One region of the Arthrobacter sp. NPDC097144 genome, then DNA from elsewhere that is predicted to be linked to it. Evidence: riboswitches for the same ligand, from Rfam matches in the RefSeq annotation. Region 1 holds a riboswitch; the other holds the start of a gene.
The links. Region 1 has a riboswitch for cyclic di-AMP ahead of ACIQXM_RS17475 (M23 family metallopeptidase). Riboswitches for the same ligand answer to the same signal wherever they lie in the genome.
Positions count from the first base shown of each region.

Region 1 (15,300 bases):
GCCGGCGCGCCAGAGCTTCGTCTCGGAAGTCGTGGGCGAGGCCGACCTGCCCAATGCCGTGGCGCTTAACAGCGCCTCCTTCAACGGTGCCCGCATGGTGGGCCCAGCAGCTGCCGGCCTGCTGACAGTGGCCGTTGGCCCGGGCTGGGTCTTCCTTATTAACACGTTCACCTTCGCCGCCATGGTTCTGGCGCTGCTCAAGATGCGCAGCTCCGAGCTGCGGGTGCTGCCCAAGGCCCCGCCGGGGAAGGGGCGGATCAGGGCAGGACTGAAATATGTCCGGTACCGCCCGGATCTGGTGATGGTGCTGCTGGCAATCTTTATTGTGGGAACGTTCGGCCTGAACTTTGCCGTGTATATCGCGGCGATGGCCCGTACCGAGTTTGGCCAGGACGCCGGGATCTTTGGACTGCTGAACTCCGTCATGGCCATCGGGTCCGTCACCGGGGCGCTGTTGTCCGCCCGCAGGGACAAACCCCGGCTGCGTTTTGTCTTCGGGGCCGCCGGTGCCTTCGGGGCCGCGTGCCTGGTTTCCGCTGCCTCTCCCACGCTTCTCTGGTTCGCAGTGTCCCTCATCCCGGTGGGCCTGTTTGCGCTGACGCTAATGACCAGTGCCAATGCCTATGTCCAGACCACCACTGCGCCGGTGATGCGCGGACGTGTGATGGCCCTGTACTTTGCCATCTTTATGGGCGGAACTCCCATCGGCGCCCCGCTGGTGGGGTGGGTGGCCAACAGCTTCGGGCCGCGCTGGAGCCTCGGTGTTGCCGCGGCTTCCGGACTGATCACCGCCGTCGTCGGCTTTGTCTGGGCCTGGCGGGCCCACCACCTGCGGATCCACTATGACCGCACCCTTCCCCGGCGGCTGCACATGACAACGAATGAAACGAAACAGGACCCGGAACCTGCATAGGGTCCGGGTCCTGCATCAGGGATGAACCGCCTGCTACCGGGAGTGCTCAATGACATAGTCGATGCACTGCAGCAAAGCACTGACGTCGTCCGGCTCAATGGCCACGAAGGTTGCGATGCGCAGCTGGTTGCGGCCAAGTTTGCGGTACGGTTCCACGTCCACGACGCCGTTCGCGCGCAGCGTCTTGGCGAGGGCAGCCGCGTCAACGTGATCTGCAAAATCAATGGTGGTGATCACGTTGGAACGGTCCTCGGGCCGGGCAACGAACGGGGCCGCCACGGGGGAATCCTCGGCCCAGGAATAGATTCGGCCGGCCGAGTCCGCGGTGCGGGCCGCAGCGAAATCCAGGCCTCCGTTCGCGTTGAGCCATTCAATCTGGGCGTTGAGGGTCACCAGCGTGGACAGCGAGGGCGTGTTGTAGGTCTGGTTCAGCCGAGAGTTGTCGATAGCCGTCTGCAGGTTGAGGAAGTCCGGAATCCAGCGGTCCGAGGCATTGATCCGCGCGGCGCGCTCCAGCGCCGCCGGGGAGAACATGCCCAGCCAGAGGCCCCCGTCGGACGCGAAATTCTTCTGGGGAGCAAAGTAATAGACATCGGACTCGGCGAGGTCGACATCCAGGCCGCCCGCCGCCGACGTGGCATCGATCAGGATCAGGGAGCCGGGATCCGCGCCGGCAACGCGTGCCACCGGGGCGGCAACACCGGTGGACGTTTCATTCTGGGGCCAGGCGTAGACATCCACCCCGGATTCGGCTGCCGCAACGGAACGGGTGCCCGGTTCAGCTTTGATGATGGAGGACGGCGCAAGGAAGGGCGCCTTGTTCGTGGCAGCGGCGAACTTGGAACCGAACTCGCCGAAGGACAGATGCTGGGCCTTGTCCTGGACCAGCCCAAAGGACGCCACATCCCAAAACGCGGTGGAGCCGCCAACACCAAGCACCACCTCATAACCGTCAGGGGCGCGGAACAGGCTCGACAGTCCCTCGCGGATGCTTCCCACCAGGTTCCGGACGGGAGCCTGGCGGTGGGAGGTGCCCAGCAGACGGGTTCCGGCGCGGGACAATGCTTCCAGCTGCTCCGGACGAACCTTTGACGGACCGGCCCCGAACCGCCCGTCCCTGGGAAGGAGTTCGGCGGGGATCTTTACTGCGGCTGTTTCGCCCATGGGGTATCGCTCCAAGCGGTAGGCAGGGTGCTCTGATGTGCTTTTTATTCTGCCCCACAGCCCTGTCCGCTTGCGATTTGTGAACCCGCCCGCCGGGACGCACGGCGCCGACGAAATTATCTGCCCTTTGTCCGGATGAGCTAACGTATTGGCAGAACTGACCTGTGGGGGCGGCGTCCGCCGTTGTTCTCCTGATCTTCCCAATTGAGTACCTAGGAGCGGCCTGCCATGACGGACCTCATTGACACCACCGAAATGTATCTGCGGACCATCCTGGAACTCGAAGAAGAGAACATCGTGGCTCTCCGGGCACGCATCGCCGAGCGGCTGCGCCACTCCGGGCCAACCGTGTCCCAGACAATCGGGCGGATGGAGCGGGACGGCCTGGTGGTGGTCTCGGGCAACCGGCACCTGGAGCTGACAGAGCAGGGACGCCGCCGTGCCACCGAAGTGATGCGCAAGCACCGGCTTGCCGAACGCCTGCTCTCCGACGTGATCGGCCTGGACTGGGCCTACGTCCATGACGAAGCCTGCCGCTGGGAACACGTCATGAGTGAGCGCGTGGAGCGCCGGTTGTATGACCTGCTGGGGCACCCCACGGAGTCGCCCTACGGCAACCCCATTCCGGGCCTCGCCGAGATTGGCGGCGTGGCCGCTGAACCGTTCCACGACGGCGTAACCAACCTCGTTTCCGCTGTGGCGCAGGCAGAGCCGGGAACCAAGATGAAGCTGGTCCGGCTGGCCGAGCCGGTGCAGGTGGAACCGGAGCTGCTCTGCCAGTTCGATGAGGCCGGTTTGCGGCCGGGAGCGGAGATCAGTGCCGAAGTGGTGGGGGGCTACGTTTCCGTGCGTGTTCCCGGAATCGAAGGCGCCCTGGAGCTTCCTCCAGAGGTCGCTGCCCACGTGTTTGTCTCCACACTCGGATAACGAAATGGTCTCTTTTGGGCGTTTTCGCCTATAGTGACTTATTGACGTTGAAATAACACCGTTATCCGGGCCTCACGCCGAACCCTGCCACTGGCCCGGATTTACATAGTTCAGGCAGGGGCGGAGGACCCATCACCGGCAGCTTTGACTGCCTTGGGGTGAAGCCTCCAGCATCAGCACGGCCCCGTATCGACGGAGCGGCCGGGCGCTGAATGCGGGGCCGAGTTTCTCCACTCGAATCCGACAGCTAACTTCGCAGGCATATGAGAGAGGTATACCTTGTCGAAGCATGCTGCCCCGGGCAGGCGCCGCGCGTCTGCCCCGGCCCCCGCTCCCTGCCCATATAACGGCCCCAGATCCGGCCGTCGGCGAGCAGAACCACATCATCGTTCCATTGGCGGTGCCGCGCAAAAAGTCGCCATCACCGCCGCAGCATCGGGCCTGATCCTCACGGCTGCGGTCCCCACCACCGCAGCGGTCAGTGAACCAGCCCAGGAAATGCAGCCTGTCGCCGTGGAAGCACCGGTAGTTTCAGCCGATCCCGGAGTGGCCGTTAACTTTGACCGGCCCGCCATGAGCAGCCGGTTTGATCCGGAAGCAAAGCTGCATCACGTGGCTGTGGCGTCCGGCGGGGAGATTTCCGCCGGTGCATCCGCGGGCGCTCTTGCTCGGCCGCTGGCCTCGGAACTCGTTCAGACCTCCGGCTTTGGCTACCGCGTCAGCCCCATCACCGGTGCCGCAGACGAGCTGCACCGCGGCCAGGACTTTGCCGCTGCCTGCGGCACGGATGTCACGGCTGCCGCAGCCGGCACCGTGACCTTCTCGGGTTGGCACGACTTCGGCGGCGGAAACCGCGTGGTGGTTGATCACGGCAACGGCGTGGAAACCACTTACAACCACATGTCCAGCCTGGGTGTGGCGGTGGGGGACAAGGTGGAGCGCGGAGCCCTGGTGGGTGCCAGCGGCACCACAGGTGCCTCCACAGGCTGCCATCTCCACTTTGAAGTGATGGTCAATGGCGAGGTCGTTGACCCGCTTGGTTGGCTGTGACCTCAGGATAACCATTTCGTGACCTGAACGTGACATTCGACAAATGTTGTTGTAGGGTCGTCCTCGTGCTTGATCGGCCAAAGGTCGGGCACTCTCGAACAGATCGCCGAGCTCTGCCACTGTTTGAGGTCCGTTCGCAACATCGCATGGCAGAGGCGGGGGAACCACATTCGGGTTTCGAAAGAAGCCCTAGGGGTTAAGTTGCACGGGCCTTACCTCCCACGCAACCGGGTGACTCCCATCCGAATCCGACAGCTCACCTCGTAGGCATTGGGAGAGGCAAACTTGTGTCATCAGTAGCTCACGGCCGCCGTCGCGCGTCCGCAGTCCAGTCGAGCCCCATTTCAGCACTGTCCCGGGCCGTAACCTCCAATGTTGGAACCTTCGGCCGCCAGGCCGCCGTCGTCGTCGCCGCTTCAGGCCTCGTTCTCGCGGCAGGCCTTCCCGCCCAGGCAGCCCCCAGCGCCGACCGCCAGGTTCTCGAAGCCACCCCGCTTAGTGTCGTCACTCCAACCGGCGCTGTTTCTGTCTCCGCACAGGCACCGTTTGAGCTGGCCACCATGCAGCCCGTCTCCTCCGTTTCCGGAGCGGATTACCGTGCCCGCATCGCAGCAGAAGAAGCGGCTGCCGCCGCTGAAGCCGCTGCTCAGGAGCAGGCAGCTGTCCAGGCTGAGCAGGCCGCTGCAGTCCAGGCCGAGCAGGCTGAGCAGGCCGCTGCCGCTCAGGTGCAGCAGGCTTCCGCACCGCTGGCAGCCACCACTGCCAACTGGGCACCCGCAGCTCCCGCACCGGTCCAGGCCCAGGCTGCTGCCCCGGCACCCGCCGCTGCAGCTCCCGCACCGGTTCAGGCTCCGGCCCCCGCTCCGGCTCCGGTAACCAGCGGCGTCGGCGCAGCACTCGTTGCTTCGGCCTACGCACAGCTCGGTGTTGCACAGGACTGCACCGCCATGGTGGAGAATGCACTGCGCTCCGTCGGCAAGTCGGTGGGCGACCTCGCCCCCGCACAGTTCTACGCTTTCGGCTCGGTTGTTGGCTCGCCTGAGCCCGGCGACCTCGTCATCACCTCCGGCCACGTAGCCATCTACGTGGGGAACGGCCAGGTCATCAGCGGCGGCTTCGACGGTATGAACACCGTGCTGCACCCGCTGTCCTACCTCGGCGGCGCAAGCTTCGTCCGCGTCAGCTAAGTCCTGCCGCAGATAACGGAGATTGCACCCGCATGACATCTACACCTGAGCGCGCCCGTCACCGGGCGCCCGCAGCACGCACCGCTGCGCTGAGCACGCTTGCGCGGGCAGTATCTGCCAACGCCGGAACGTTTGGGCGTCAGGCTGCTGTGGCAGTTGCCGCATCAGGCCTGGTGCTGGGCACCGGCGTCGCGGCTAATGCAACAGGTTCAGACGTGGTCCGCAGTGCGGAAACCAGCACGTTGGATCTGGCAGCGTCTACGCAGCTGATGGTTCCCGCAACTGCCGTGGTGAGCTTTGACCGTCCGGCCGTGGCAGGCGTCATTCTGGCTCCGGAAGTGCAGCCCGAGGAAGCTCCCTCTGAGGATGTGCAGGCTGATGCTGCGCAGCTCCAGGCAACCGAGCTCCCGGCAGCGCAGCCCGAACCGGCAGCGCAGCCGCTGCCGGCTGAGGCTCCGGCGCAGGCACCTGCCCAGGCGGCGTGGACGGAAGAAGCTGCTCCGGCCATGGAACCGGCAGGTTTTGTTTCCGCTCCGGCGTCCGCTCCGGCGTCCGCTCCGGTGCGGGAAGCGGCTCCGGCTGCCTCCTCCGGCACTGCTGCGACCATCGCTGCCGCTGCCTATGCGCAGCTGGGCGTGTCACAGGACTGCACCATGCTGGTGACCAACTCATTGGCTGCCGCTGGCATCAGCTTCCATGACTGGCCTGCCGGTTACCTGTCCCTGGGAACCATGGTCAGCGCCTCGCAGGCCGTTCCCGGCGACCTGATCTACTACGCCGACGGCGGCATGGGCATGGCTCACATTGCTGTTTACGTTGGAAACGGCCAAGCCATCCACGGTGGTTTCAACGGTAATTCCACTGTTGTGGCTCCGGCAGAGCTGGGCTCGGGCGGCGTGTACATCCACGTCCGCTAGAAAACGGTACACATGGTTTGCCTGCCGGTTCGCCGGCAGCGGTCAAGGGTTTCTCCTCCGGGAGGAACCCTTGATCCGTTTAAACCGCCGGGCGGCGCCGAAAATGGCGAAGAGCAGGATCCGGGCATACTCTTTCCATAGATCATGTGAAGTACCGTCAACCGCGGCGGGCAACCTCCCGCCGATGGACCGCAGGCGGAGAGGAATGTGCATGCGCACTCTCGTTCTGAATGCAGGCTATGAGCCGCTGGCCGTTGTGAGCTTCCGCCGGGCGCTGGTGCTGGTGCTGTCAGGGAAGGCCAGCGTTATTGCCGAGAGCGGGGAACCGGTGGTGGGACCCACGGAAATTCTTCCGCGCCCCTCGGTGATCCTGCTGCACAGGTACGTAAAAATTCCTTACCGCGAAGGCACCCCTGTTACCCGGCGGGGGGTTCTGCGCCGGGACCTGCACCAGTGCGCGTACTGCGGCAAGGCCGCCTCCACGGTGGACCACGTCCTGCCTCGATCCAGGGGCGGAGAAGACAGCTGGGAAAACATGGTTGCCTGCTGCCTGCGCTGTAATAATGCCAAGGGTGACAGGACCCTGAATCAGCTCGGATGGCAGCTGCGCATCCACCCCCAGCCGCCTCACGGAGCTCGTTGGCAAATCCGCGAACTGGAGCGTCCGGCCCCGCAGTGGAGCCAGTTCCTCGATGCCGGCACGGCTGCCTGATGCCGGTGATGGATTCAGGAACGCCCTCGTTCAATGCAATCGTGCTGGCCGGCGGACGGTCTTCGCGCTTGGGCGGAACCCCCAAAGCGCTGCTTCAGTCGTCCGGGCGCACGCTGTTGGCTGTCGCCCTGGAAGCAGCATCCGGTGCTGCCGGGCGTGCCGTCGCCGGACCGCCCCAACTGCAGGAGGTGCTGGAGGCAGGCGGAATACCCGCCCTGCTGATCCGTGAAGATCCTCCATTTTCCGGGCCCGCGGCCGCGGTGGCGGCGGCCTGGACGGCGCTGGCCGAACAGGATGAACAGGCTGGCCGGAGGCCACCCGAGTGGACTCTGGTCCTGGCCTGTGACATGCCGTTCATCTCCCGGGCAGTAAACGCGCTCTTGTCCGAAGCTTCCGGCGGTACACGCGGCCCGGTGCCTCTCTCGCTCCTGGCCGTTGACGAATCCGGACGCGAGCAGCCGCTGGCCGGGCTGTACCGGACGGCCCATCTGGGGGCTGCCATCGGCTTTTTCGACAGGCCTGCAGGACTGGAAAACCTTTCGATGAAGCGGCTCCTTGCTAGGGTGCAATACAGGAGCGTTGCGGTTCCGCCCCACAGCACAACGGACATTGACACGTGGGAGGATGCCACGCGCTGGTCGGTGGATACCGGCAGCGCCGGGGATGCTGAGCATCCCGCAACGCGCAATTGAAAGCCCGTTAAGGAGCAGGAACATGGCAAGCCAAGAAGAACAACTCGAGGAGTGGTGCCGGAAACTGCTCACCGCCTTCGGGCTTGAAGGAACCGGGGTTGATGTCAGCGCAGTGCTGCAGCTGGCTTCCGACGCGGCACACTCCGTGGTTCGCCCCGCTGCTCCGCTGACCACTTTCGTGGCCGGATTCGCTGCAGGCCTCGCGGCAGGCAGCGGCCAGGCCGGCGACACTGCCGCCATGAACGCGGCCATGGGCGTGGCAGCCCGGGAGTGCAAAACCTATGCTGAAACCGGAGACGTTAATGACCACTGACAATTCCACCCCCGTGATACTTCCGCTCCAGCCCAATGCCCCCTGGGCGAATGCGCGCAGCTTGGCGTTCTCCGCAGGCCGGGCGCTGCCCTATGAAACCGTGCAGCTGGCCGACGCGCTGGGCCAGGTCCTCGCCCAGGATGTGCCGGCTCTGCAGCCCGTGCCGCATTACGCCTCGTCCGCCATGGACGGCTGGGCAGTGGCGGGACCGCCGCCGTGGCACCTGGTGACCCAGGAGGAACCGCACGTCGAGCGGTGGCAGATCCACAGGGAATCCGGGCGCCGTCCGCTTCAGCCCGGCCAGGCAGTCGCCATTCTCACGGGCGGCATGATTCCTGCCGGCGCCTTCAGCGTGCTGCGGTCCGAAAGCGGCATTGTCTCCGGAACCGACCATCCGGTCCTGAGCCTCAGCTCCGCGGCCCGGCCGGACGAGCCCGCGGCCGGCGAGCATATCCGCCCGGCCGGAGAGGAAGCAGCAGCCGGAGAAGTCACCATCAAGCAGGGGACCCTCCTCAACCCGGCGCATATAGCCCTGGCGGCGGTGTGCGGGCATGACACCCTGCCGGTGCTCCGCGCACCGCGGGTGTCCCTGCTGCTGACCGGGGATGAGGTCATCGAGTACGGACTGCCAGAATCCGGGCAGGTCAGGGACACCTTTGGGCCCCAGCTGCCCCAGCTCATCACGATGATGGGCGGCCGCATGGATGTGGTCAGGCGCGTCTCGGACCGCTATGAAGACGTAGTGGCTGCCCTGAGCAGTGATGCCACCGATGAAACCTCCATCGCCATGTCTTCCGGTGACGTCCTGGTCACCACCGGCGGCACGGGCCGTTCGGAAGCGGACCACCTGCGGCAGGCCCTGGAGGACATGCAGGCGGAATTGCTGATTGACGGCATCGCCATGCGCCCGGGACACCCCACCATGCTGGCGCGGCTTCCGGACGGACGGCTGCTCGTCGCGCTCCCCGGCAACCCGCTGGCAGCGATGATGGCAGTGTTCTCCGTCCTTCAGCCGCTTTTGGACGGACTCCGCGGAGCATCGCTCTCGCCGGAGCGCCATGTCCTGGTGGGTGTGGACATGGAGCCCCTGCCCGGACGCACACGGCTGGTCCCGTGCCGGATCGAGAACGGACGGGCCGTCCCGTCACCGTATTTCCGCTCCGGCATGCTCCGCGGAATAGCAGATGCGGACGCAGTCATGGTGGTGCCCGAGGCAGGGTGCACCATGGACGAGGCCGTCACCGCACTGCCGCTGCCCTGGTCGGTGCAGGAGCCGCCGGCACGGTAAATGCCCTGCGGGTGCCGGGCAGGCACCGCGTGGGCTAATCTCAAAAAGGGAAACCGGCCGGGGAATCCGGCCTGGCATCCCGGAATCAGCGGATCCGTCACAGGGCGGGTGCAGCACGCGTCTAAGGAGACGGAATGGGACGGGTTACCCGCCGCGGACAGGTTACTAAGTTCCGGATTGACGGAACCACCACCAAGCGCGAGGATGTGCTGGCCGGTGAGGAGCCCCTGGAAATCAGGGTAGAGGGACGCTCCTTCACCGTCACCATGCGCACCCCCGGCGACGACTTTGATCTGGTGGCGGGTTTCCTGGTGTCTGAGGGCATTATCTGGGATCCGGGACAGCTGATCAGCCTGCGCTACTGTGCCGGCGTCGACGATTCCGGACAGCAGACGTTCAACGTAGTGGACGTGCAGCTTCGCCCCGGGACTGCGCTTCCGGACACAGCCATGGAACGGCACGTGTACACCTCAAGTTCATGCGGGATCTGCGGCACTGCTTCAATTGAAGCGGTGCGGAAGTCCTCGCACTTCTCCCTGGGGGCCGACGACGTACGTGTGCCGCTGCCGACACTGGCGGGGTTGCCGGAAAAGTTGAGGCAGCATCAGAAAGTCTTTGACCGTACCGGGGGAGTCCACGCGGCAGGACTGTTCAGTGTTGACGGAGAGCTGCTCTGCCTGCGCGAGGACGTGGGACGCCACAATGCAGTGGACAAAGTAGTGGGGTGGGCCCTGCGGGCGGGAATGCTGCCGCTGCGCGGGACAGTACTGCAGGTTTCCGGACGGGCGTCCTTTGAACTGGTTCAGAAGGCCCAGCTTGCCGGGATTCCCGTGCTGGCCGCGGTGAGTGCGCCGTCGTCCCTTTCGGTGGAACTGGCCCAGGACGCCGGAATGACCCTGGTGGGCTTCAGCCGCGGCACTTCGCTGAACTGCTACGCGTTCCCGGAGCGTATTCTGGCCTGACGCCGGGAATACCCCGCCGGTCAGCGGGCGGGAAGGGAAACGGTGACCGTGGTTCCCCGCCCGGCAGCGGAGTCAATGCCCAGTTCCCCGCCGTGCCGGTGGACGATGTCCTGCACGATGGCCAAACCGAGCCCTGTTCCAGGGATGGCCGCGGCTGCTGCATTGGATGCCCGGAAGAAACGCTGGAAGAGCTTCGGGATATCGGCTGCCGGGATTCCAATGCCGTTGTCCGCCACTTCCACCCGCACCCGGGTTCCGGCCTCGCCGCGGATAACGACGCCGCGCACCTCCACATACCCGTCCGGAAGCGTAAATTTCACTGCATTGGACAGCAGGTTCGTGAACACCTGTTCCAGCTGGGCTTTGTCTCCATCCACCAGGAGCGGGGCAGCCGCAGGGGCCAGCCGCACGGTAATCGCGTTGGCGGCGGCGGCGGGAGCCAGCGCAGCAGCCACTGAGGACAGCAGCTCCCCGAGGTCGATCTCCTCCACGGAGGGCAGATTCGTCTGAGCCTCTGCGCGCGAGATAGTCAGGAGATCGGAAATGAGCTGGTTGAGGCGGACCGCATTGCGCCCTACTATGTCCAGCATTTGTGCCACGTGCGGCGGGACCTCCCCTCCTGAGCCGTCCAGGATGAGTTCGAGGTAACCGGTGATGGAAGTCAGGGGTGTACGCAGTTCGTGGTTTACTGTCGCCACGAAATCTGTCTTCGCCTGATCAAGTTCCCTTAGCCGGGTCACCACTTCACGCTGGCCCGTAATGAGGTGGCCCTGCAGCAGTCCGTGCGCCAGGTTTCCGCACACATGCTGGATCAGGGAAAGCTCGGTTCGGCTCCACCTCCGGGCTCCCGCGGTTCCCGCGATCCAGACATAACCGAACACCTGGTCCCCGTGGGCCAGCGGCGCCAGAACCGAGGTGCGCGGATGGGGCGGCGTACCGGTGGGCAGGATGGTGTCTTCCACAGTGCCGGGGCAAAGATGGTCCTCCACCCGCAGGACCGTCTCCCGGTCCCACAGGGAGGAACACAGCAGAACCGCGTCCGGGAGCGGGACCTGCGGCAGATCGGCAGCTTCCGGAACACGGTTCCACGATGCAGTCAGCTTGGGAACGCGTTCATCCGGGAAGGTGTCCATCCGGACAGAACACGCACCGAATGCCTCGCCGAGTCCCTGCACCACCAGTGCTGCCATCTGCCCGGGATCATTGGTTGCTCGCAGGGCCGCGGATACCGCGCGGGTTTTCTCCCGGAGGCGGGCTGCTGCGATGCGGCGGCGGCGGGTTGCGCGGCTGCCTGCCAGAAGCAGGGCAACCCGGTTGGTGAGATCCTCATCCACCATCCGTCCGCTCGCAAAGTGGGTGATGCCTGCCCGGACCATTGCCTCTATGTCCAGTTGCCCGTTCCCCGACAACAGGAGGATCGGCACGCCGGCGATTAAGGGTTCCTGCCTCAACCGGCGCAGCTGTTCGGGCCGGACACTTGCGAGCATTTCGGCATCGACAATACCCAGGACGACGTCGTGTTCCTGGACCGCCCGGATGCTCTGATGTTCATCGGCTGCCTGCAGCGGTACCACCCCTGCCGCCCGCAGGACCGTTTCCGCCGTGGCCCGGAGATCCGGATTCCGAACGGCCACCACCGCATACTGCACGTCTGCAGCGTCGGACGTTTCCTCCTGCGGTAGAAGCGCCGTGGGCATGGAAGCCTTTCGTCAGTTGCCGGGTTCCTGATGACAGGCGGCGAATGGAAGTGTACCAGCGCACATTCGGAATGCCGTGTCAGTGCCGAGGCTTAAGCTGGACAGTGACGACAACGGAGGACTCATCATGAGCATGGAAGGCGCGGCGTGGAGTTCCCTTCATAAGATCTCCAGCGCCAAGGGCGGCACCAACAAGATTTCCCGGGAGACTCTCAGGCGGATAGTCGCGTTCGCAGCTCCCTATAAGAAGCAGCTGATCGGCTTCATCCTGCTGTCCACATTGGGAGCATTCCTTGCCGTGGCCACTCCGGTGCTGGCCGGTGAAGTGGTCAACGCCATCGTGGACCGCTCCGCCACCGGAACAGTGATCCGCCTGGCCCTGCTCATTGCCGCAGTGGCCGTAGCGGACGCGGGAGTGTCGCTGGCTACCCGCTGGTTCTCCTCTCGCATCGGCGAACAGGTCATCCTGGACCTGCGGACAGCAGTGTTTGACCATGTCCAGAAAATGCCGATCGCCTTTTTTACCCGCACGCGAACGGGGGCACTGGTCAGCCGGCTCAATAATGACGTCATCGGCGCCCAGCAGGCCTTCAGCGGCACCCTCTCCGGGGTGGTGAGCAACGTTGTTGCCCTGGCACTGACGCTCATCGTCATGCTCAACACCTCGTGGCAGGTGACTGTTCTGGCGATGCTGCTGCTGCCGGTGTTCCTGATTCCGGCCCGCCGCATGGGCGGGAAGCTGGCGGCGCTGCGCCGCGAAGCTGCCAACCACAACGCTTCCATGGGCACCCAAATGACCGAACGGTTCTCCGCACCCGGAGCCACCCTGGTGAAGCTCTTTGGCCGGCCGGAGCAGGAGTCCACTGAATTTGCCGTCCGTGCCGCCCGCGTGCGGGACATCGGCGTAAAGATGGCCATGATGCAGGCCGTCTTTGTCACCGCGCTGACGCTGGTGTCAGCGCTCGCGCTGGCACTTGTCTACGGCCTGGGCGGTTACTTTGCGCTGACCGGCAATCTGGACACCGGCGACGTCGTGACCCTGGCGCTGCTGTTGACGCGCCTCTACGCACCGCTGACTTCGCTGGCAAACGCCCGCGTGGAAATCATGAGCGCGGTGGTCAGCTTCGAGCGGGTGTTCGAGATCCTGGACCTCAAGCCGCTCATTCAGGAGAAGGAAAACCCGGTTCCGGTTCCGGACGGTCCGCTGGGCGTCGAATTCGACGACGTCCGGTTCGCCTATCCCACTGCTGACAAAGTGTCGCTGGCCTCCCTGGAGGATGTTGCGGTGCTGGATTCGCGCGGCGGGGAGGAAGTACTGCACGGAATTTCGTTCCGGGTGGAGCCCGGCCAAACGGTTGCCCTGGTGGGCACTTCGGGCGCCGGCAAATCCACCATCGCGCAGCTGCTTTCCCGCCTGTACGACGTCGATTCCGGTGCGGTGCGTTTTTCCGGCACCGATGTGCGCGATGTCAGTTTTGCCTCCATCCGCCAGGCTTTGGGCATGGTGACGCAGGACGGTCACCTGTTCCATGAGAGCATCCGGTCCAACCTGTTGCTGGCCAATCCCGATGCCACCGAGGACCAGGTGTGGGATGCCCTTCGGCGTGCACGCCTTGAAGACCTCATCCGGTCCCTTCCGGACGGCCTCGATACCATGGTGGGGGAGCGCGGCTACCGGCTTTCAGGCGGAGAGCGCCAGCGCATGACGATTGCGCGGCTGCTGCTGGCGCAGCCGCGGATCGTCATTCTTGACGAGGCAACTGCGGCACTGGACTCCACCTCTGAAGCCGCGGTGCAGGCCGCTTTGGGTGAGGCTCTGGAAGGTCGGACCGCCGTCGTCATTGCCCACCGGCTGTCCACGATCCGCAACGCGGATAAGATCCTGGTCATCGAAGGAGGGCGCATCGCTGAGCAGGGAACGCATGCCGAACTCTTGGAGCTGGGTGGACGTTACGCGGAGTTGCACGGGACGCAGTTCGCCGTGGAAACCACGGTGGATGCCGCCGCGGATGAGGTCCGCAGCTAGGGGCCTGTGTACAAGGGTGGCCCGTGTAAAAGGGCTTCCTTGTACACAGGGCTTCCCGGGCGGAAGCGCCCTTTAAAGAGGTGGTGCCCCCGGCCGGAATCGAACCGACGACCTGCCCTTTAGGAGAGGGCCGCTCTATCCTACTGAGCTACGAGGGCGGACTGCCGGGCTGGCCGGCAGGCGGTTATCAGCTTACCTGTTTCTGTGGCCGGGTTGGCGCAGGCGCTAGGGCGTGTGTTGTTCGGGTGACGTGTCCGGTGCCTGCGGTTCGGCCTGCTCGAGTGCGGCTTGATGGGCGGCGTAGGCCGAGCGCATGTCTTCCATGAACCGGTGGATGGTTGTCAGTTCCTCGGTGGTGTAACGGTCCATCACCTCAGCGGTGAGGGCCCCGAGCGGTCCGAAGTAGGCGCCTGCCATCTGCATGGCCAGGGGCTCGAAGTGAAGTGTCACTTTTCGGCGGTCCGCATGGGTCCGGTTTCGGTGGATATGTCCGATCCGCTCCAACCGGTCGATGACTGCTGTGGTGGCGCCGGAGGAGGTGCCGAGCTTCGCGCTGAGCTGTCCTGCCGTCAGTGCCTCATGCCGGACCTCGGCTTCCATGATGAGGGTCAGCGCACGCATGTCCGTGTTGTTGAGCCCCTGCTGGTGCGCAAAGGTGTCAGCAACCCGCTGTCCGTCCAGTCCCATGCCGCGGATGGCATTAATAATGTTTCGCCGCAGATCATCGTTTTCCACGATCCTATGGTAACTCGAGATTGAAGTATCTCTATAAGTGAGATACTTTTTGCAGGAGATACTTTATTACGCAACCAGGAGCGAGCATGTACGCAGGGATAGTGAAGTCGGCCAAAGCGGCCTGGATCACGCTGCTGCTGAGCCTTGCGGTCGTCATTGGCCTCTTTGCTTTGCCGGCGCAGGAAAACGAAGCAAGCACGGTTGGCGGGCTGAGTGACAAATACCAGACCACTCAGGTCAACGAACTCCTCGAAGAGTTCCCTGATGCCCAGGAATCCACCGCGCTGATCGTGGTGTCCCGTGAAGACGGCGCCGCATTGACGGACGCTGACCAGGCGGCGATTGCAGACATCAATGCTGCGGCCGCGGAACTTGGGGCCGTGGGTCCGCCTCCCCAGGTTCCGCCGATCGTGTCGGAGAACAAGCTCGTAGGCCTGGTACCGGTGACGCTGCAGGCCGCGGCCGACGACGGCGACGCGGTGGCAGCTGAAGTGGAAAGCCTCCGCGGGAGCATCTCGGATGCCGCACCGGAAGGCATCAAGGCCGAGCTCACCGGCGGAGCGGCATTTACCGCAGACCTCGCCGGCGTGTTTTCCGGCGCAAACTTCATCCTGCTGACGGTCACCGCCGGCGTGGTGGCGCTGCTGCTGCTCATCACGTACCGGTCCCCGTGGCTCTGGCTGGTTCCCCTGGCCGTAGTGGCAACCATCGAACAGG
Region 1 is NZ_JBIWDW010000009.1:86,242-101,541, reverse strand. Features, by position in the region: gene ACIQXM_RS17490 (MFS transporter) at 1-913, shown strand, start outside; gene serC (phosphoserine transaminase) at 947-2,077, opposite strand; gene ACIQXM_RS17480 (metal-dependent transcriptional regulator) at 2,306-3,004, shown strand; cyclic di-AMP (ydaO/yuaA leader) riboswitch at 3,070-3,281, shown strand; gene ACIQXM_RS17475 (M23 family metallopeptidase) at 3,503-4,054, shown strand; cyclic di-AMP (ydaO/yuaA leader) riboswitch at 4,149-4,338, shown strand; gene ACIQXM_RS17470 (NlpC/P60 family protein) at 4,342-5,241, shown strand; gene ACIQXM_RS17465 (NlpC/P60 family protein) at 5,274-6,158, shown strand; gene ACIQXM_RS17460 (HNH endonuclease) at 6,370-6,870, shown strand; gene ACIQXM_RS17455 (molybdenum cofactor guanylyltransferase) at 6,879-7,562, shown strand; gene ACIQXM_RS17450 (DUF6457 domain-containing protein) at 7,585-7,875, shown strand; gene ACIQXM_RS17445 (molybdopterin molybdotransferase MoeA) at 7,865-9,163, shown strand; gene fdhD (formate dehydrogenase accessory sulfurtransferase FdhD) at 9,298-10,125, shown strand; gene ACIQXM_RS17435 (ATP-binding protein) at 10,146-11,822, opposite strand; gene ACIQXM_RS17430 (ABC transporter ATP-binding protein) at 11,950-13,848, shown strand; tRNA gene ACIQXM_RS17425 (tRNA-Arg) at 13,930-14,006, opposite strand; gene ACIQXM_RS17420 (MarR family winged helix-turn-helix transcriptional regulator) at 14,074-14,583, opposite strand; gene ACIQXM_RS17415 (MMPL family transporter) at 14,670-15,300, shown strand, end outside.

Region 2 (15,300 bases), on a different contig from region 1:
CCTGACACCAGCAGCACCTCTCGGACAACCATGCCCAGGGTTTGCCCGGCCCCGGCGCCCACGGCGCGCAGGAGAGCGAACTCCCGGCGGCGGGCCAGGATGGACAGGGACAGGGTTCCGGCGGTCACGAAGAGCGCCGTCATGACGGCGGTTCCCGCCAGCGAGGTGCTCAGCAGCAGCAGTGTTGACCTGCCCGCTCCGCCTACGGTTTCCACGTCTCCGCGGCGGTCTCCGGTGTAGCCGACGACGCCGCCCACCTGTGTTTCGATGGCCGCCGCCAGTTTCTCGGGTTTCATTCCCTCCTGGGCGATGACGCCCACAGTAGCCACGCTGTCACCGTGCGGCCACAGGGCAGCTGCGCCGGCAGAGCTGAGGAAAGCGGCGGACGCGGCCGTGCCGGCAGCATCTTTTGCGGGCACAGTGCCGCTGGATTCGGCTACCCCGGAGACCGTGTACTCCGCAGGCTCTCCCCCGTGGGACAGCACGATCCGCGCCCCCGGCTCGGCTCCAAAGGACCTGTCCAGCACAACCTCGTGCGTTCCCCGCGGGGCGCTGCCGGACACCAGCACGTACGGAGCCAGTTCCGCCGATTCCCAGGCGGCGGCGTCCACACTGCGGCCGTCGGCACTGACCAGCGCAATGCTGACGTTGCCGATGGCCCGGTCCACCCCCGGGACGGCGGCAATGATGGACACCGTGTCCTCCGGAAGCAGGACCCGTTCGGCGAAGGGCACCGCGACGTCCTCCGGAACGGGCATGGACTGCGGGGCGCCGATCACGACGTCGGCACCGGCAAGGCGCTGCGGTGCGGTTCCTCCGCGCAGTCCGGATTCGATCAGGACTCCCATGGCGGTGATCAGCGCCGCACACAGGAACACGGCCACAAAGACGCCGGCGAACCCGCCGCGGTTGTGCCGGATGGAAGACTTGGCAAGTGCGAGCATGTCTACCGCTCCCCCAGGTAAGCCACGCGTTCGGTGACATCCCGGACGCTGGCGTTGGCCAGACTGCCGTCCAGGCGCCCGTCTGCGAGGAAAATGACGGTGTCCGCGGAGCAGGCTGCCACGGGGTCATGGGTCACCATCACCACGGTCTGGCCCAGATCCGCCACGGTGTGCCGCAGCAGGTCGAGCACCTGCCGGGCGGTTACCGAGTCGAGGGCCCCGGTGGGCTCATCGGCAAAAACGGCATCCGGACGGGTTATCAGTGCCCGGGCGATCGCGGCCCGCTGCTGCTGCCCGCCGGAGAGTTCCTGCGGCATCCGGTCATTCAGCCCGCTGAGTCCCACGGCCTCCAGGACATAACCCAGCCAGTCATGGTCCACGCTGCGGCCTCCCAGCAGCAGCGGCAGCGTGACGTTGCGCGACACGGACAGCTGGGGCAGCAGGTTGTAGGACTGGAAGACGAACCCCACATGGTCCCGGCGGAACACTGTCAGGGCCTTGCGGCGCAGCCGGGAAATGTCGGTGGAACCCAGCAGCACCCTCCCGCTGTCCGGAGTGTCCAGTCCCGCGGCCATCTGCAGCAGGGTGCTCTTGCCGGATCCGGAGGGGCCCATGATGGCGGTGAAGGTGCCGGCCGGAACGGCAAGTGACACCTCATGCAGGGCGGTCACGCGTGCGGTTCCGGTGCGGTAGCTCTTGGCCACGGCCTCCAGCTGCAGTGCAGCCGGTCCGGAAAATTCAGTGGTTTCGGTGTACATGGCCTTCGTCCTCTTTCTCTGGCGGGCGGTGTGCTGCCGCCGCTTTTTCTCCTGCCATTGACGCTACGGAGAAGGCCCCCGCACTCCGATACAGCCAGCACCCCAATCCGGGGTATAGCTGGCTATACCCCCGGTGGAACGGGGGCAGGGCATAATCGGGCAGGTGAGCTTTCTTTCCCGCGCCGGCCTGGAGTCCCGTCTTCGGGATGCTGGCTTCCTCCTGCGCGAGGCCATGAACTGGCCGGCGTCGCTGGGGATCCTCCTGGGCGGCGTTGTGCTGCTTCCGTTCCTGCCGCTGGGCGTTGGCCTGTACGCGGTTCCCCGTCTGCTGGGAACGCTCAACCTGCTTGCCGCCCGGGCCCAGGGCCGCGCTGCGGGTTATGCCGGCGCCGTCGTGCCCTTTGACCGCCGTGTCCTCGCCGGCAGGAAGAATTTTGGCGAACTGGCGGCCCTGGTGAGTGCCCCGGAGACCAAGCGGGACATTTCCTGGCTGCTGTTCCACTGTGCTTTTGCGCTGCTGGCCGGCTGTCTTGCGGTGGCCCTGCCGCTGGCTGCGGTGCTGTATATAGGTACGGCTCCGTGGTGGACGCTGTTTCCGCAGTCCGCACCGCTTGATTTTGCAGTTCCCGTGACCAGCTGGTCGGCAGCGGGATTCACCGTCCTGCTGGGGCTCATCTACGGCCTGGCGGCCTGGCTGCTGCCCCCGTGGATGGCCCGCCGGCTCAGCGGCGGCACGCTGGCAATCCTCTCGCCCCGCCGGTATGACGAGCTCTCCCTCCGGATCCAGGATCTTTCCGCTGCCCGCGCCAGCGCTCTGACGGCCCATGCAGCAGAGCTGCGCCGCATCGAACGGGAGCTGCATGACGGCGCGCAGAACCGGCTGGTGGGGGTGGTGATGATGCTCGGACTGGCACAGCGGGCGGCGGAGAGCGATCCGGCTGCCGCGATGCCCTTCATCGGCCGTGCCCAGGACGCCGCCACCGAAGCCCTGGCCGGTTTGCGGGAAGCGGTGCATGACATTTATCCGCCGGTCCTGGATGAGCTGGGCCTGGGCGGAGCGGCATCGGCGCTGACAAGCAGGTCCCCCATCAGCTGCTCGCTGGACGTGCAGGGACTGCAGCGTGCTCCCGCAGCGGTGGAATCCGCCGCCTACTTTGTCCTGGCCGAAGCCCTGACCAACGCAGCGAAACATTCCGATGCCTCGCACATTGAAGTACTCCTGCGTACGGAATCCACCCCGCGCGAGGATGTGCTGGTGGTCCGGGTGAACGACGACGGGCGCGGCGGCGCCGCTGTTGCCGGGGCCAGCGATCCGGCGGCCGGGTCCGGCACCGGTCTGGCCGGAATTGCCCGCCGCGCCGCAGCCTTTGGCGGCAAGTTGTATGTGACCAGTCCGTCCGGCGGGCCAACCGAACTAAGAGTGGAGCTTCCATGCGCCTTCTGATCGCTGAAGATGATGCCCTGCTGCGCGCCGGGCTCGAGCTGCTGCTGCAGGGCGAGGGGTTTGAGGTGGTTGGCTCCGCGGACAATGCTGAGGACCTGCTGGCTGGCTTTGAACCCGGCAGTGCCGACGGCGCCGTCCTGGATGTGCGGATGCCGCCGACCTTCACCAACGAGGGGCTGCGCGCTGCCCTGGAACTTCGATCGCGGGTGCCGGACTTTCCCGTCCTTGTCCTCTCCGCTTACGTTGAGGACCGGTACGCCAGCCGGCTGCTGGCCTCCGGCGCCCAGGGTGTGGGCTACCTCTTAAAGGAACGCGTAGGCAAAGTGGGCGATTTTGTCGAGGGCCTGCGCCGGGTCCTGGCCGGCGGAACGGTCATGGATCCGGAGGTCGTCGCCCAGCTGTTCAGCCGGCGCAGCACTCTGGACCCCATCCGGTCACTGACTCCCCGCGAATTCGAAGTGCTGGGGCTGGTGGCCGAGGGCCTGGGCAACACTGCCATTGCCCGGGCCATCTCCGTATCCGAGACAGCAGTCAGCAAGCACATCGGCAACATCTTCGCGAAACTGGGCCTCTCGCCGTCGGACAGCGGCCACCGCCGTGTACTCGCCACTTTGGCGTACCTGCGGACCTAGGCGAACCCCCCGGGCCCAGCTGTACCCGCGAGTCCGGACGGCAGTAATTCCCCGCGGTGACGCCTATCCGGAGGCCTCTGTGCCGGCACCCACAGGCGGGTCCCGAGGTCCCACTCACGCCTCTGTGCGAGCTTCGTTACTAAATAGTTACCATCCCGTAACCCTCTTGTACGGTAGTACTCATGCCGTTATCTGAAGCGGCTCCCTTGACTTGTTACCTAGCTCTGCCGCTGGTCAAGGTCCACAGATTTCACACTTCGGCAGAGGCGGGGGAACCACTTACGGGTTCCTTATGAATCCTTGGGGTTAAGTCAGCCGAGGTTTCTTCGGCGGACCGGATGACTCCCATCCGCATCCGACAGCTCACCTCGCAGGTATCGGGAGAGGTAACTCATTTTGTTGAACAATACTCGTGGAACCCACAGCGCCGACAACACCGGACTGTGGACTGCACTGGCAAACGCCACCACCGGCAAGGCCCGCACCATCGGCACCGCAGCCGCTGTCCTGGCAGCAGGCTCCGGCCTGGTGCTCAGCATGGCCGGCCCCGCTTCGGCAGGCGTCATCGCCAACGACTCGACCGAGTCCTACACCGCCCCTGCTGCTGTAGCCGCTCCGGCTGCTCCTGTGGCTCCGGCAGTTGCTCCGGTTGAGGCTCCGGCCCCCGCCGCAGCGTCCACCCACGTTGTCCAGTCCGGCGACACCCTGAGCGCCATCGCAGCCACCTACGCCGTCACCCTTGACGACATCCTGGCGCTGAACGGCCTTTCGCTGGATTCCATCATCTACCCCGGCGATGTCATCACCTACGCCGGCGGTGCTGCTGTTGAAACTGCTTACGCCGCACCGGCTGCAGTCTCCTACGCTGCCCCTGCAGCCGTGTCCTATGACGCTCCCGCTGCGGTCTCCTACGCCGCTCCGGTGGAAGAGACCGCTGCTGTGGCCGACTTCAGCACCTTCAGCACGCAGGCTTCCTCCGTGACGCCGGCTGCTGCTCCCGCTGCATCCGGTACCAACGCCATCATGCTCAGCTCCGCATACGCCCAGATGGGTGCCGTCCAGGACTGCACCATTCTGGTTGAGGTTGCGCTCCGGGCAGCCGGCCACTCGGTTGGCGACCTGGCTCCCGCGCAGCTTGCTGCTTACGGAACCCCGGTTTCCGACCCCCAGCCCGGCGACATCGCCTACTACGCCGACGGCGGCATGGGCGTTGCCCACATCGCCATCTACGCAGGCAACGGCCAGGCCATCCACAGCGGATGGGGCGGCAACCAGACTGTTCTGGAGAGCGCCAACGTCGGCTCCGGCGCCGTGTACTACCGCGTAGCGTAATAACGCACTAGCTCCCATCGGAGCGCGGGAAGCGAACGGACCTGCAATCTGATGGATTCATAAAAAGGGAACGCCCGGCCAGCTGGCCGGGCGTTCCCTTTTGCCGTTAAGTTTCCAGGTGGACGCGCAGGCATGTCCTCAGTGTCGGATCCGCCCGGACTCAGGCGTCCGGATCGTTCCGGCCATCCTGCTGTTCCTGCTGTTCCTGCTGTTCCTGCTGTTCCTGGAAGTCCGGGACGTCCGGGACATCCGGGACGTCCGGGACATCCGGGACGTCCGGGACGTCCGGAGTGTCCTGGTGGTGCCGGCCGCCGTGACCGTGTCCGGGGCCTTCTTCAGTCATGCTGTCGCGGACAGGCCCTTCGACGTTGTTCCCGCCCTGATCCGGTGCAGATTCCCCGTCTGAGTTCTCATCCTGAGTGTCCGGATCCGCTTCGGTTCCCTTGTCTGATGTGTCTTTATCCGACGTGTCCTTGTCTGACTTGTCTGACTTGTCTGTCTGGTCGCCGTCGCTGTCGCGGTCATGCCGAGTTCCGGCATCGGACTCCTGATCCTGGTCCTGATCCTGGTCCTGCTCCTGGTCCTGCTCCTGGTCCTGCTGCTCCTGATCCTGGTCCTGCTCCTGGTCCTGATCCTGCTCCTGCTGCTGTTCAGTTACTGAGGCCTGTTCCGAATCCGCAGTTGTGTCGGCCGTGGCCATACCGGCAAAAAAGGAGCCGACCAACAGGACCAGACCGCCAACAACGCCCAGGATCCATCCGAGCGGGCCCCTGGCCTTGTCCCGAAACGCCATCGTGTTATGCACCTTTCGAAGAGTGGATGTGCTGACACTTTTATTTTCGGAACCGATTCTTCGAAGATTCTTAGACCCTGCTCCGGCCTCCGGCCAGGGGAAGGCGGACTTCCAGCACGCCGCCGACGTGCTCTTCCCCGGCAGGCAGGGCCCGGACCCTGCCGCCATAACGGGCAGCGATTTCCGCTACGAGGGCAAGTCCCAGTCCGTAGTGTCTCGGGGCCGAGTGATTTTCTCCTGCGCCACCCGTTTCCCGGTTCCGGAGGGAGGCAAAACGTTCAAAGGCCTGTCGGTCGAAGCCGGGCGGAAATCCTGCCCCGTCATCGGCGACACGAATCACGGCTTCGTGTCCGCTGCTCTCCACGGAAAACCGCACGAGCGACCGGGCATAGTCCAGGGCATTGGCTCCGAGCGCCGTGAAGATCCGCTGCAGCGCAAACTGCCCGCCCAACACGGTTACTTCCGGAGCCGGAGCGTCCAGTTCCAGGGCCAACCCGCGCCGGAGAGCTTCGGGCTCCAGCGAGCTCACTGCGGACCGTGCCAGAGGCACCAAATTGACCGGTTCCGGCGGTCCGGAATGCCTGGGATCCGCGGACATCAGCAGGTCCTCGAGGATTCCGGTGAGAACTTTGGTGTCCTCCACGATGTCATCGGCCGCTTCGAGTGCTCCCTCGTTCACACTGACATCCGGCTCATCGTCAGCCTCCTCTCCGGCAGGGGCCCCTGGCGGGGAAGAGGACTTCGACAACCGCCGCCGGAGCAACTGGGCGCGGGTGCTCAGGAGGGTCAGCGGTGTCCGCAGTTCATGGCTGGCATCGGCCACGAACCGTCGCTGCAGAGCCAGTGCTTCAGCCATGGGCCGCATGGCAGCCCGTGCCGCTGCGGCGGAAAGAACGCCCGCCACCACCCCGGCAGCCAGCACCGACACCACCAACGCCAGGGCCAGGCGGCGGAGCTGTTCGGTGGCCTCATGCGTATCGACTGCGGCCTGCACCACATCACCGCCGCGCCGCACAGTGAGGACTTCGTACGTCCGATCTCCGGCGGACACGGTGTCCCGCCGGGGTCTGTCCGTACCGGCAACCTCAGCCAGCGCTTCCTGGTCCGGCAGGCCCGACGGCATGTTGCGGGAAACCGCCAGCCTGCCGTCGTCGTACACAGCCAGGAAGACATCCAGCGGCGCCTCCCGGGGAGAATCGAACTGGGCAGCTGACACCAAAGTCTGCTCGGTGGCCTCACGGGTTTGAGTGGAAACCAGCCCGTAGACCAGGACGGCGGCCAGACCCAGCAGCACCACTGTCAGCGCCGTGAACTGGACCGCCAGGCGAACAGTGGCTTGCCGCAGTTCAGTCTCCTCCGGGCTGCGCTGTTTCGGGGGCGCGGCGGCACGCTTCGCCGCTGTCCGGGCGGGCCTCATGTGCGGGCGCCGAGCCGGTAGCCGATGCCGCGCACCGTCAGCACTGCTTCCTTACCCAATTTCCGCCGGAGGTAGTGCACATACGTGTCCACCACGCCGTCGTCGTCGGCGTCCGGAAAGACCGATTCCAGCAGGTCTGCCCGCGGAAACACCTGCCCGGGCCGGCGGGCCAAATGCTCCAGCAGCGCGCCTTCCCGATCGGAGAGCAGCACCACGTCCCCGGCGTCAGTGGTGACCGTGCGGCCGGTGGTGTCCAGGGTGCCGCCGGGCACGGGCAGTACCGGAACCCGGGAAATGTTCCGTCTCCTCAGCGCCCGCAGCCGTGCCAGGAGTTCGTCAATGTCGAATGGTTTGGCCATATAGTCTTCGGCACCGCGGTCCAGTCCTTCCACCCGGTCCGCCGCGTTGCCCAGGGCGGAGAGAATGAGCGCCGGCGTCAGCACGCCGCGGCTGCGCAGACGCGTGAGCACGTCCAGTCCCTCGATGGCGGGCAGGCCGCGGTCCAGCAGCAGGACGTCGAAGGGTTGGGTCAGGCCCTCGTGCAGTGCGCGCTGCCCGTCAAAGGCCAGCGTCACCAGATACCCCTCCGATTTCAGGAGGTCCGCCAGCATCCTGGCCAGCCGGCGGTCATCTTCCACGACGAGGATCCGGGGTCGGTCCGTCATGCCGAAAGTCTATTGGCCGCACACGCGGAGGGTCCGGTGTCAGTGCCGGATTGGGGGCTGGCCGGGGCCAATTGCCTGTTGCCCGACGCCTGTGGAGGGCAATGCCTTCGCCGTGCGGCGGGTGGTGAGCAGGACAACGACGACGGCGACCGCCGCTCCGATGGTGGTTTCCACCGCCCGGTCCACAGTGAGGTCCCAGACCTGCTGGCTGGACACGAAACCGGTCATCAGCAGCGCTACCGGGGTTAGGAAGACCATGGCCAGGGCGTAATGCCGGATGACGTAGACCTCCCCGGCAAACTGGAGCAGCGTCAGCAGGACGGCCAGCTGCACCGGGGTCCAGTCCGGCTGCAGGAGCAGGGCGGAAAGCAGCACACCGGCATAGGTTCCCACAATGAAATGCACGGCCCGCAGTGGAGCCCGCGCCGCATCAGCGGCGGCGATCGGGGCGCAGGCTGCCAGCATGGCCCAGTAGCTGTGCCCGGTCCCCACCAGTGCAGCGAGGGAACCGGCTGCGGCGACAGCCGCGACGTACCGGCCTGAGTGCTTGAAGATCTCTTTCCAGTCCGGCGCCGCCCGCGGTGTCAGGGGCAGTACAGGGGTATGCCTGCGGGCATGTGCCCGGCCGGCGATCCCGAGCAGGATGGCCGTCAGCGCGCTCCCGCCTGCCGCCAGTGAAGCTTCGCCGGGAGAACCGGAAAAAGGTGCGGCGGCGGTCGCAGTGAAAGCAAAGATGTAGGTGAACGGTCCGGCCGGGCGGACGCGCAGATAGTCGGCGGCAACGGAAATGATTCCGGCGATAAGAGTGGCGGCCGCCACCACTTCCCACCCGCTCCGTCCGGCCAGGGACATGGTCACTCCGGCAACCACGGTCAGGGTCATCAGGGCACCGGACTGGGTTTGGTGCCGAAGCCGGCGCCAATGCGGTTCGCTGCGGCCAAAGACACCCGTCAGGGACCCGAAGATGGCGCACATGGTCAGGTCGGTGCGGCCGAGGAGGATCAGCACCACGAGCGGAATCAGCAGCCCCGCAGCAACGCGGACTGCCGGAATCCGGTGGCCCCGGCCCGCGGGAACCGACAGGAAAGTACGAAGGGAATGGATCACGGAAAACGGGCCTTTCACTGCGGCTGAAGAGACAGGTCGCCGCTCTTCCAGCCTACGAGTGCACTCCGTCCCGGCGGCGGAACACCCCGCGTGATGCCTGTCGCAGCGGGCGCCGCTGCCCCCGCTGCCCCGCTACATCCGGGCCTTGGTTTTGGCAGTCGCCTTGGCCGACCAGGGGTCCTCAGGCCACGGATGTTTGGGATACCTGCCGCGCATCTGGGCGCGCACCTGCAAATACGGTCCGGCCCAGAAGGATGCCAGGTCATCGGTCACAGCCAGCGGCTGGCGTGCCGGGGAGAGCAAATGAAACAGCACCGGCACCCTGCCCTGGACCACGCGCGGGGTTTCCGCCCAGCCGAAGCACTCCTGGAGCTTGACCGCTACAACCGGCCGGCCGCCGTCGTCGTCGGGGTCCGGGTAGCTGATCCGGACATGGGAGCCGCTCGGGACTGCGAGGCGTTCCGGTGCGAGCTCGGCTAACCGGGAAGCCTCGGGCCACGGCAGCAGGCGGCGCAGCGGTTCAGTGAGGTCAATGCCGTTCACCGAGGCGCCTGCGGCAAGGGCCGACAGTTCGGGAGCCAGCCAGTCATCCAGGCGCGCCAGCAGTGCCGGCTCGGAGACATCCGGCCACGGTTCCCCGAGCTCACGGCGAATCAAGGCCATCCGTCGCCGCAGCGCATCCGCGGCGGCCGAGAAACCTATGATGCCCAGCCCTTCCTGCTTCAGAGCCCGAGCCACCGCCGTCCTGCCTTCGGCAGCCGTTGGCCGGACCGGGGTGGAGGAAAGCACGATGGACCCGAGGCGGCGTTCACGCCTGGCAGTGACCCGGCCGGACACAAACCGTGCTTCAACCGTGTCGGTGAGCAGGTGCTGCGCCGCAGCGGCGGCAGTCTCCTCGCTCAGCGGCGCAGCCGAGCGAATCACCGCTCCGGTGCCGGCGGCATCGCGTCCCTGGGCGCGGGTGACTTCGGCGACGGCGAGCCATTCGTGGCCGGTCAGCGGGCTGCCGGCGGGCAGCCCGGCGCGCGTTCCGGACGAGAGCAGGTAGCGCTCCGGTCCTTCCCCGGGCACCCGGCGGGCAATGCGGTCCGGGAACGCCAGTCCGACGACGAATCCCATGGCCTCCGAATCCGGAACGTCAGCTGGCTCCGAAGAGCGCGGTGGATTGTGGCTGGATGCTTCTTCGCCTCTTGACCCTTCACGCCGGACAATGCCCTGCATGCGCCGCACGTCCTCGGACCAGCGGCGCTCCCCCGGGTCCCGTCCGGACCGCAGGGCAGTCAGGAGCCGGGTAAGGTCAGCGCCGGGTGCACGGTGATCCCCGGCGACCAGTGCAACGGCCTCCGCTGCAGTTCGGGCTCCGACCACCTTGGAACCGTCCAGCAGGGCCCGGGCCAGGCGGGGATCGGCGGGGATCCGGGCAAGGGTCTTTCCCACAGGGGTGACGGCTCCGGAAGCATCCACGGCGCCGAGGTTCTTCAGGACAGTCCGGGCATCCTCCATGGCCGTGCGAGGCGGAGCATCCGGCAGTGCCAGGCCTTCACCTCCAGGCGAGCCCCAGCAGGCCAGAACGAGAGCTGCAGAGGTCAGGTCCGCCACGGAAATCTCCGGCGTTTGATGTGCCGGAGCTGCGCCGAAAGTCCGCTCGTCATAGCAGCGGACCACGCGTCCCGGCCCCTGCCGGGCGGCACGACCGGCCCGCTGTTCCGCTGAAGCCCGGGAACAGGAGACTGTCACTAAGCCGGACATTCCGCGCGCTGCATCCCGGCGCGGTTCGCGGGCCAGCCCGGAATCGATGACCAGGCGAACTCCCGGTACGGTCAGTGAGGACTCCGCCAGACTGGTGGAGACGATGATCCGGGGCCGGTCTCCTCCTGCTCGGCCGGATACCGCGCGGTCCTGGTCCCGCGGATCGATCTGTCCGTGCAGTTCCAGGACTTCAGTTCCGGCTCCGGCACGGCTGCGGATACGGGAGGCGACAGACGAGACTTCCCAGGCCCCGGGAACGAAAACCAGGGCGTCAGCCTGCGGGTTTGCGGTCAGGAGTTCGGCGTGGGCGGCAGCTGCCGTGTCGGCAACGTGGTCAAGGAAGGTCCGCGTCACCCCGCGCTCATCCAGACGCAGGGAAGGAGCCGGCTGCCAACGGATTTCCAGCGGATAAAGGGCAGACGGACAGCCGACAACGGGGACCGGTCCGTCGCCGTCGTTCCCGATCAGCGAGGCAAAGCGAGGCGCGTCAAGTGTGGCGGACATGGCAATCAGCGTCAGGTCCTCGCGCAGCTGCCGGACTTCAGTGAGCATGCCCACCAGCAAATCCGTTTCCAACCCGCGCTCGTGCACTTCGTCCAGGACGACGGCGGTGGTGCCTTCCAGCCCCGGATCGGCCAGAAGCCTGCGCAGCAGGATGCCGGGGGTAACGAACTCGATGATGGTTTCGGGACCGGCGTGGCTCTCGCCGCGCACCGTGTAGCCGATGCGGGCACCCACCGGGCTGCCGTCCAGCGCGGCGAGCCGGCGGGCTGCCGAACGTGCCGCCACCCGGCGCGGCTGCGTCACGACAATCCGCGGCGGCCGTCCGATTGAACTTTCCTGCAGAGCCAACAGGTTGGCAAGCAGCGGCGGAACCAGGGTCGTCTTTCCGGTTCCCGGCGGAGCCTGGACCACCGCGGCGCTCTTCCCGTTCTGGGGATCAAGGGCGGCGAACAGATCGGCGAGCGCCTCGGCGAACACCAATCCCGTCCCGATGCGCTGAAGGTTGAACGGCACCTGCGGGAGGAAACTGGGGATGCCGGATATCTGCGGTGTGCTCACATCCCCTATTCTCCCGTGTATTGCCTCGTGCCCAACCTCGTGCTTGCCCACGGTGTTCATTCCAAGCCCGGCGGACTCGGCGCAGTGGATCTATAGGCATGGCCTGTGGGTGTGGTGATGACCACCGTATGTCGGCCACTGGTGCCGGTCCGCGCACTCCAGTCCGGTGCTTCCTTGGCCTGGTTGCAGGCCTCGCACAACCCCTGAATGTTTTCCGCCGAGGTCGCCCCGCCCTTTCGTACTGGAACAATATGGTCGTAATGCCGGATGGGAGCTCCGCACCACGGCATACGGCAAAGGTGGTCGCGGGCCGCGATGAAGCGCGCCAAACCCCTGGGTACCAGCCGCGCCCGGGAATCCATTGCCACCAACTGGCCGGTCTCCGGCACCGCATACAACCGGCGTAGCCACACCTCGGTCCGCGGATCCAGCCGCTCCGGACGCTCCGGCGCCCTTCCCCAACCGGATGCCGATCCTGCCACTGGTGAAGGGCGGGAAGGTGCTGTTGCTGTCCGGCCGGAGACAAGTCCGGTGGTCCGTGCGTTGGCCTCTGCACCGGCCTGCCCCGGCTCTGCGCCGTCCCGGCCCGGCTCCGTTCCGTCCTTGTCCGGCTCTGTTCCGGCCTGACTCCCGCGAAGCAGGTCCCTAGCCCACTGTGCCGGCACCATTCCATATCCCGGCAGTACGGCAGGCTCCGAAACGTCCGGAACCACAGCGCCTCCGTTGCCCGGATCCTTCCCTTCGGCCCCAGCCGGACGCTGCAGGACACCAGCGAGCAGGGACCTGTCCGTCATGATCAGCTGCACCTCCACCCGCACATCTTCAGCGCGCGCCTGGCCGGTGACCCGCTCCACCAAGGTGTCGGCCATGATCTGGCCCCGGGTCCGCGGATCTCCCTCCGCCCGCAACCGGTCTGCCTCCCGCGACAACGAGGAGAAGACCCCCACTCCCTGGGACACCGGCAGCAACCCGGTCAGATATGTCATGGTGTCCGGCGCCGGCCGGCATGAGACATACCGCTCTGAAACCGCCTTCGCCGCACGTTTGACCACCGCCTGCGGGTCCAATCCATAGGACAACGACTTGATCCGGGCAATCAGCTGCCGGTCTCCCAGGGTCTCCAGCTCAGCAAGGTTCCCTGCCACCGCCTCATCCACATGCTGCCGGTCCTCCAAAGACAAGCTTGCGGTCTCCCGCACCAGCAGCGTGGCCCGCCACTCGTTAATCACACCGGCGCTCAGAGCCCGAAGCGTGCAAGGCATCTCCTCTGTGAGGATCCGGGCCAATCCCAGCAGCCGGATGCCCCGGTGCGGAGACTCGCGGCGAGCCAACCCAATCTGCGCTCCCACCCCGCGGCCCAGATGTTCCGCCGCCAGCCCGGCCCGAGCCTGTGCCCGGCGCGTTGAGGCATCAAAGGCTGCGGCTGCACGGGCCTGAGCCGCCGCAGCGGCGGACTTCAACTCTTCCAGTAAGCGGATCTCATCGATCAGTCGCGCCCGCTCTTTCGCTTCCAATGCTGCCAATCTCCCGTCAGCCGTCGACGGCCGCTCGGCACCCGCTGGCCCCTCGCGGTTCGACGGCCGCTCAGCGGTCGACGTCCGCTGATCCGCCGATGGCCCGTAGCCCTTCGACGGCCCCTGAATTCTCGGCGGCCGCTCAGCCGCACTGAGCCCACCACCGCCGCAACCGCGCTTCGAAAGCCGCCCGGAAAGCGGGAGCAGTCCGGAAAGCTTCCCCGCCCCGGGCTGTGATCCCACCTGCCCTAAAGATTCGTACATGTGTTCTATTTTATTGCTCGGCGCCCCATCCGGCAGCCCTTGGCATTACTGGTTCTTTACTCGCGATTACTCCCGGAGCACTCCTCCGCGAGGACAATAAAGGCGCGAGAACAATAAGGGCCGGTAAGCCGGATAGACAACAGATCTGAGGACCGAGGAATGGAACACGAGGATTACCGTCCCCAAACCCGGCTGCGGGTCCTCAGTTCCGGCACCACACCGGAAGAAGCCCTGACCTTCTTTGACTCGCTCCAACCGGTCAGCATTGAAGAGCTCGCGGGCTTCTGGCACGGTGCAGACCTTCCAACGGGTCACCCGTTCGACGGACTCCTGGGACCCCTAGGCTGGCAGGGAAAGCAGTTTGACGGACCTGACGGCGCACACCCGCTGGTCTTTGCCGACAGGGGCGGACGGTGCTTTGACGTAAATCCCCGCGTTGTTCCGCTGGCCGCCTCCCTCCGGCTGTCGCGGCTGGTCCGCAAATCAACCGCACGCACACAGGTCGCCGCCCGCCTGATCCGGCCGCTGCTGCCGCTGACCCGGACCACGAAGCCGAAAGCCCGCCTGCGGATGACGGAGTACCGCGGCGTTCTTACCGCCACCATGATCTACGACGCCCTGCCCATCAACGACGTCTTCCGCCGGGTGGACAACGGCACGCTGCTCGGCGCCATGGATCTGCGCGGCCCGCTCCCGCCGTTTATGTTCACCCTCCGGCACGACTGATGAGACCCTCCGAAGCATCACTGGCAGCACGGCTTCGCTTAGCAGGCTGCGTGTTTGCCGCAGAGGAGGCCCGCCTCCTGCTCTCGGAAGCCACCGGTTCCAAAGCTCTGGAGCAGATGGTCCAGCAGCGGTGTGAGGGTTACCCGCTTGAACAGGTCCTTGGCTGGGCAGAATTCTACGGGCTGCGCATACCGGTTGCCCCCAATGTCTTCGTCCCCCGGAGGCGGACGGAGCTGCTCGCCGCCCACGCCATTGCGCTGCTCGAAAACCTCAGCCATCCGGTGTTCGCAGAGCTTTGCTGCGGCTCCGGGGCGGTCAGCATGGCCGTTGCCGCGCACGCGGCCTCCGCGCCGGAGGCTTACGCCGTTGATCTTCAGACAGCCGCCGTTGCCTGCGCCCGGACCAATCTGGCGGGGCAGGCGTCCGTTTTGCAGGGCAATCTGTTCGAGGCGCTGCCGGGAGGGCTTCGCGGCCGGATCGACGTCGTCGCCGCCAACGCCCCCTACGTTCCCACCGCCCAGCTTGGCTCCATGCCGCCCGAGGCGCGGGACTATGAACCCGCCTTAACCCTCGACGGCGGATCCGACGGTTTGGATGTGCTGAGGCGCATCATCGAGTCAGCACCTGTGTGGCTGGGGCCCGAAGGCTCCGTGGTGGTGGAGTGCAGCCGGAGCCAGGCCGGAGCAGTGGGACATCTCATGGCGGTGCGCGGACTGGAGCCGCAAATCATGTGCGGGGAGGAACCGGAGGCAACAATCGCCGTCGGCCGCCGCACATCTGGTAAAGCGCCACCGTAAAGATAGGGAAGACTGGAACCTCATCATCTCTAAAGGCGGAAACACTTGATCTCTCTTCAGCAGGACACCGACGGCTTCGTTCGCATGGACCGCCAT
Region 2 is NZ_JBIWDW010000005.1:233,404-248,703, reverse strand. Features, by position in the region: gene ACIQXM_RS13660 (ABC transporter permease) at 1-944, opposite strand, end outside; gene ACIQXM_RS13655 (ABC transporter ATP-binding protein) at 947-1,702, opposite strand; gene ACIQXM_RS13650 (histidine kinase) at 1,866-3,146, shown strand; gene ACIQXM_RS13645 (response regulator) at 3,134-3,778, shown strand; cyclic di-AMP (ydaO/yuaA leader) riboswitch at 4,017-4,169, shown strand; gene ACIQXM_RS13640 (LysM peptidoglycan-binding domain-containing protein) at 4,178-5,110, shown strand; gene ACIQXM_RS13635 (hypothetical protein) at 5,271-5,903, opposite strand; gene ACIQXM_RS13630 (sensor histidine kinase) at 5,974-7,320, opposite strand; gene ACIQXM_RS13625 (response regulator transcription factor) at 7,317-7,985, opposite strand; gene ACIQXM_RS13620 (FUSC family protein) at 8,025-9,092, opposite strand; gene hrpB (ATP-dependent helicase HrpB) at 9,225-11,903, opposite strand; gene ACIQXM_RS13610 (DUF222 domain-containing protein) at 11,960-13,426, opposite strand; gene ACIQXM_RS13605 (DUF4334 domain-containing protein) at 13,841-14,407, shown strand; gene ACIQXM_RS13600 (putative protein N(5)-glutamine methyltransferase) at 14,407-15,204, shown strand; gene ACIQXM_RS13595 (hypothetical protein) at 15,250-15,300, shown strand, end outside.
Region 2: another riboswitch for cyclic di-AMP. It lies ahead of ACIQXM_RS13640 (LysM peptidoglycan-binding domain-containing protein); the one in region 1 lies ahead of ACIQXM_RS17475 (M23 family metallopeptidase).